One region of the Bordetella genomosp. 7 genome, then DNA from elsewhere that is predicted to be linked to it. Evidence: predicted binding sites of a transcription regulator. Region 1 holds the regulator's gene; the other holds the start of a gene.
What was found. Region 1 encodes NrdR, which represses ribonucleotide reductase genes. Its sites were predicted from a motif close to CACNANATNTNGTG; they were not measured.
Positions count from the first base shown of each region.

Region 2: CAL18_RS09130 (ribonucleoside triphosphate reductase) is a predicted target of NrdR. The motif match lies at 2,049-2,062, and genes of this name have one in related genera.

Region 1 covers NZ_NEVI01000001.1:333,006-336,360, reverse strand. The annotation lists gene CAL18_RS01505 (helix-turn-helix domain-containing protein) at 149-1,090, opposite strand; gene nrdR (transcriptional regulator NrdR) at 1,112-1,609, opposite strand; gene glyA (serine hydroxymethyltransferase) at 1,724-2,971, opposite strand.
Region 2 covers NZ_NEVI01000014.1:459,174-462,528, reverse strand. The annotation lists gene CAL18_RS09130 (ribonucleoside triphosphate reductase) at 51-2,042, opposite strand; gene hemN (oxygen-independent coproporphyrinogen III oxidase) at 2,217-3,355, shown strand, end outside.

The sequences.
Region 1 (3,355 bases):
GGCGGCCCGTCGAGCGGGGCGCATCGTTCGTATCTCGAGATGCCGGTTGCCGGATGCGGCCGCAGCCTCTCGCGTGCTGCACACTTTATGCAGGAACGGCCCGATACCGTTAGGACGAATCAGAGCTTGAGTTGCACTTTTCCGTCGCTCAGGCCCGCAAGTCGCGGGTATCAGCGCGGAACTGCCCCGGCGTGAGCGCCGTATGCTTCTTGAAGAAACGGGCGAAATACGCCGGGTCTTCGAAATTGAGCTGGAAGGCGATCTCGGCGATGCCCAGCTCGGTGTTGGCCAGCAAGCGCTTGGCCTCCAGCACCAGACGTTCGTGCACTACACGACTGGCGGTTCGGCCCGTGGTTCGTTTGACGGCGTCGTTCAACTGTCGCTCGCTGACCGCCAGTGCATCTGCGTAGTCGCAGATGCTGCGCAGGTCCAGGTAGTGTTCTTCGACCAGCAACGCAAACCGCCTGGCCAGGGGATAGCTACGCCCCGCCCGCAGCGCATGATCGTCCAGGGCATACAGGCGTCGCAGCCGCGTCAGCAGGATAAGCAGGTAAGAGCGCACGACGTCGTAGTATCCCGCCTGGCGCGTCTGCATTTCCTGCTCCATGGCCTGCAGCAAAGGCGCCATGTCGTCATGCTGCGGGGGGCTCAGGTACAGCACCGGCTGCCCCCCGGCCGGATGAAAGAACGGAAACTTGGCGATGTCATCGGCGCGCGGGAACATATGCGTAAAAAACGCGGTGCTGATATTCAGCACATAGCCTGCCGGAGGCACGGACGAACTCCACGCGTGCAACTGGCCCGGCCCCAGAAAAAACACCGATCGATCCCGCACGTCCAGGTGCTCAAAATCAACCATATGCGTGCCTTGGGCACGTGTCATCCAAAGGATGTGGTAGTAGGCGTGCCGGTGCGGAAATCCCCGCGGGATCTCGGGCCTTTCCTGCAGCCTGGCCAGGTCGAAATAGAACGACCCCACGCCCGCGAAGTCGGTCGATTCAAACGTGGGGAAATCCGCCGGACCCGGCCCGCGGCGCAGGCTGCCTGCGGGCGCGCCCGTCATGGCATCCTTGCGCGGCGCGGCCGTCATGATGTGCAGGCCGATAAGGCGCTAGCGCCGCCCTGCCTGATTATTTCCGCGCAGCTTGCCCGGCAGCATGGGGCCCTGCATTTCGCGGATGGCATCGACGAATTCGCCTATGTCTTCGAAGTTCTTGTACACCGAGGCGAATCGCACATATGCCACCTTGTCGAGCTTCTTGAGTTCGGCCATGACAAGTTCGCCGATGCGCTCGGTAGGCACTTCGCGCAGGCCGCTGGCCAGCAGGGTTTCTTCGATGCGGGCAACGACGTTGTCGACCTGCTCGGTGCTGACGGGGCGCTTGCGCAAGGCCAGCGACAGGCTGGCCCGCAGCTTGGCCGTGTCGTAGTCGCTTCGGCTGCCGTTGCGCTTGACCACCGAAGGCATGGCCAGTTCGATGCGTTCGTACGTGGTAAAGCGCTTGTCACAGGACAGGCAGCGGCGGCGACGCCGTATGGTATCGCCTTCTTCGGACACCCGGCTGTCTACCACCTGTGTGTCGGCGTTGCCGCAGAATGGGCATTTCATATTGCCGGCCCCCACTGAAATAGTTGGCGTATTGTAACGACGCCGGCCCAAAAGGGCCGGCGCGAAATGCATATACGCCAGTCGGCGGCACCCGGGCCGCCGCCCTGCCGACGATCAGCCGCCGTACACCGGCAGGCTGGCTGTCAGTTCGTTGACCCGGGCGCGCACGGCCGCGATGTTGGCCTCGTCGCGCGGGTTGTCCAGCACGTCGGCGATCAGGTTGGCGGTGAGCTCGGCCTCGGCTTCCGTGAAGCCGCGGGTGGTCATGGCCGGGGTGCCCAGCCGGATACCGCTGGTCACGAAGGGCTTTTCGGGGTCGTTGGGGATGGCGTTCTTGTTGACCGTGATGTGCGCCTGGCCCAGCACCGCCTCGGCTTCCTTGCCGGTAATGCCCTTGGGGCGCAGGTCGACCAGCATCACGTGGCTTTCGGTGCGGCCCGACACGATGCGCAGCCCGCGCTTGACCAGCGTGTCGGCCAGCACCTTGGCGTTCTTGACCACCTGCTGGGCGTACTGCTTGAACTCGGGCGACAGGGCTTCCTGGAAGGCCACGGCCTTGGCGGCGATGACATGCATCAGCGGGCCGCCCTGGATCCCGGGGAAGATGGCCGAATTGATGATCTTCTCGTATTCGGACTTCATCATGATGACCCCGCCGCGCGGGCCGCGCAGCGACTTGTGCGTGGTAGACGTGACGAAATCGGCATGGGGCACCGGGTTGGGGTAGGCGCCGCCCGCCACCAGGCCCGCGTAGTGCGCGATGTCTACCATCAGCAGCGCGCCGTTGTCGTGCGCGATGCGCGCCAGGCGTTCAAAATCGATATGCAGCGCGTACGCCGACGCGCCCGCCACGATGAGCTTGGGCTTGTGTTCCCGGGCCAGTTGCTCGACTTGGGCGTAGTCCAGCACTTCGTTGGCGTCCAGGCCGTACGAAACGAAGTTGTAAAGTTTGCCGGATGCGTTGACCGAGGCGCCGTGGGTCAGGTGGCCGCCTTCGGCCAGGCTCATGCCCAGCACGGTATCGCCCGGCTTCAGCACAGCCATGTATACGCCCTGATTGGCCTGCGAACCCGAATTGGGCTGCACGTTGGCGGCTTCGGCGCCAAACAGCTGCCTCAGGCGGTCGATGGCCAGTTGCTCGACCACGTCGACGTATTCGCAGCCGCCGTAGTAGCGCTTGCCGGGATAGCCTTCGGCATACTTGTTGGTCAGCTGGGTGCCCTGGGCCGCCATGACCGCGGGGCTGGCGTAGTTTTCGGAAGCGATCAGCTCGATATGCTGTTCCTGGCGCACTTCTTCTTTCTGGATGGCGGCCCAGACTTCGGGGTCCACCTGGGACAGGGTGAGTTTGCGGTCGAACATGACGGGGAGTTCCTGGAACGTAAAAGACGGAAAGCGGGGATGAGGAATGGGCAGTAGTTTACCGCGCCAGCGCCCCGCATCCCGCGCCATGACGCCGAAAATCAATCGAAAATCGCCCTTGGCCGCTCAAAAGGCGCGTATCTGCCTGCTACTCTGCAAGCAGGCTCAAGTCAGCGTGAGAAAGATTCATTTTGCCGGGCACGGGGTGTCAGGCACCTTCGGAGCCTGACACCTGGAATTCGCACAGCAAGCCAGGGTATTGCAGTGGTAGCAACACAGGTGTCTGGCTCCCGACAGGGTGCCAGACACCTACTGACGCCGGCTGCGGTGCGCGGGCGGTGTCAGGCGCCTTCGGAGCCTGACACCTGGAACTCGCACAGCAAG
Region 2 (3,355 bases), on a different contig from region 1:
GAGAAAACAGGCCCGGCTGACCGGGCGGGCAATACCAGGCGCCGAAGCGTCTAGTCATGACTGCATGTCTGGGTCCGCGATAGCAGTTCGGCGTCGCATTTCGGGCAGAACTCGTGCCGGCCCGACAGGTAGCCATGATTGGGGCAGATGGAGAACGTGGGCGTCACGGTGATGTAGGGCAGGCGGAAGTTCTCGAGGGCGCGCCGTACCAGGGCGCGGCAGGCGTTTGCGGACGACACGGCTTCGTTCATGTAAAGGTGCAGCACAGTGCCGCCGGTGTACTTGCTTTGCAGCGCTTCCTGCATGGCCAGCGCCAGGAAGGGATCGTCGGTGTGCCCCACGGGAAGTTGGCTGGAGTTCGTGTAGTAAGGCTGCGCGTCGGTGCCGGCCTGCAGGATGTCCGGCCAGCGCTTGCGGTCCTCGCGTGCGAAGCGGTACGTGGTGCCTTCGGCAGGCGTGGCTTCAAGGTTGTAGAGGTGCCCGGTGGATTCCTGGAATTCGGTGATGCGGGCCCGGATATGGTCGAGCAGGCGAACCGCCAGCGCGTGGCCGCGTGGGGTGGTGATGTCATCGGTGTCGCTGCTGAAATTGCGCACCATTTCATTGATGCCATTGACCCCCAGCGTACTGAAATGGTTGCGCAGCGTGCCCAGGTAGCGCCGGGTGTACGGATACAGCCCTTGGTCGATATAGCGTTGAACCACCTTGCGCTTGACTTCCAGGACATCGCGGCTGAGGTCGAGCAGTGTGTCCAGGCGCCGCAGAAGCGCTGGTTCGTCGCCGGCATGCAGGTAGCCCAGGCGTGCGCAGTTAATGGTAACGACGCCCACGGAGCCGGTTTGCTCCGCCGACCCGAACAGCCCATTGCCGCGCTTCAGGAGTTCGCGCAGGTCGAGCTGGAGCCGGCAGCACATGGAGCGCACCATGTGGGGCTCGAGGTCGGAGTTGAGGAAGTTCTGGAAGTACGGCAGGCCGTACTTGGCTGTCATGTCGAACAGCAGTTCGGTATTGGGGTGGTCCCAATCGAAGTCGGCCGTGATGTTGTAGGTAGGAATCGGGAAAGTGAACACCCGGCCCTTGGCGTCGCCGGCCATCATGACTTCGATGTAGGCGCGGTTGATCATGTCCATTTCGGCCTGCAGCTCGCCGTAGCTGAAAGGCATCTCGGCGCCGCCGATATAGGGAATCTGCTCGCGCAGGTCGACAGGGCAGGTGAGGTCGAACGTCAGGTTGGTGAACGGCGTCTGCGTTCCCCAGCGGCTGGGCACATTGAGGTTGTAGATGAGTTCCTGCATGGCCTGCTTGACTTCGGCATACGACATATTGTCGCGGCGTACGAAAGGCGCCATGTAGGTGTCGAAGGAGCTGAATGCCTGGGCGCCCGCCCATTCGTTCTGCAGGGTTCCCAGGAAGTTGACGATCTGCCCGATGGCTGCCGACATATGGCGGGGCGGCGTGGCCTCGACCTTGCCCGGCACGCCGTTGAAGCCCTCGGTAAGCAATTGCCGCAATGACCAGCCGGCGCAGTAGCCGCTGAGCATGTCGAGGTCGTGGATATGGATGTCGCCGTCGCGGTGGGCCTGTCCGGCGGCCGGGTCGTACACATGCGACAGCCAGTAGTTGGCGGTGACCTTGCCCGCCACGTTCAGGATCAGCCCGCCGAGGCTGTATCCCTGGTTGGCGTTGGCGTTGACACGCCAGTCGCGCTGGTCGAGATATTCTTCCATGGAGCTTTCGACGTCGACCAGCGTGTGCCGCAATGTGCGCAGCCGCGCGTGACGTTCGCGGTACACGATGTAGGCGCGGGCCGTTTTCCAGTGCCCCGCCTCGACCAGTACTTCTTCGACGATGTTCTGGATGGTTTCTATGCCCGGGCAGGGGTGGCTGGACAGCCGTGCCGCCACGCGCGTGCCCAGGATGTCGGCCTCGGAAGGCTGGACTTCGCCGGTGGCGCGACCGGCGGCGGCGATGGCGCGGACGATGTTTGCGCCGTCGAAGGGAACCACGCGGCCATCGCGTTTGAGGATATGTTGTGGCGTCATTGCGAGCACTTCATGTAGTAGGGTTGCGGGTAGCCTACTACCACATCCTGTGGTCCGAAAGTCAAAGTCGTGGCCAATAGCCCCGGGCTTGATGTGGCGCAAGCGAATCGCTCGTTTGCGGTTTATTTGCGTTGAATCAAGTTGCTGCGCGGCCTCAGTTTGCATAATCGCAGCATGCCTTCGTCTCCCACGTTCTCGCGCGACGTTCTGGCCCGTCTCGATAAAAACGGCCCGCGTTACACCTCCTATCCCACTGCCGACCGCTACCATGGCGGGTTCGGGCCTCCGGAGTACAGCCAGGCGCTGGCGGAGCTGAGCGCGCGCGCCGACGCGCCGCTTTCGCTGTACGTGCATATCCCTTTCTGCGAGTCGTTGTGCTACTACTGCGCCTGTAACAAGGTCATCACCCGGCATCACGAGCGGGCGGCCCGTTATCTGGATGCGCTGCAGTCCGAGATGGCCCTGCATTCGCAAATATTCGGACGGGGCCGGCCGGTGTCGCAATTGCATTTCGGGGGCGGCACGCCAACGTTCCTGTCCGACGAAGAACTCAGCGGCCTGATGGGCGGCATACGCGATCATTTCCGCCTGCTGCCCGACGCCGAGCTTTCCATCGAGGTCGATCCGCGTACGGCCACGCCCGAGCGGCTGGAGCACCTGGCCAGCCTGGGCTTTAACCGCCTGAGCCTGGGCGTACAGGATTTCGACCCGGCCGTGCAGCGGGCCGTGCATCGCATTCAGCCTTATGAATGCGTGCGCGATCTGGTGCACAGCGCCCGGCGCCTGGGCTACGCATCGATCAACATGGACCTGATCTACGGCCTGCCGCTGCAGACCGCCGAATCGTTCGCGCATACGCTGGAACAGGTCTGTGCGCTGCGGCCGGATCGCATCGCGCTTTACGGGTACGCGCACCTGCCCGAACGCTTCAAGCCCCAGCGCCGCATCGTGCCGGCCGAACTGCCTACCGGTGAAACCCGGATCGAACTCCTGGGCAGCGCCATCTCGCGCTTTCTGGACGCGGGCTATGACTACATCGGCATGGACCACTTCGCCCTGCACGACGACACGCTGGCCCGGGCCAAGCGCGCCGGCCTGCTGCACCGCAATTTCCAGGGCTACAGCACGCAGCCGGACTGCGACCTGGTTGCGCTGGGCGTGTCGGCCATCGGCAAGGTGGGTGGCACCTACAGCCAGAACGCAAAATCACTGGATGACTACTATGCGCGCATCGAGCAGGGTACTTTCGCCGTGGAGCGCGGCCTGGAAATGAGCCACGACGACCTGCTGCGCCGCGACGTGATCATGGCGAT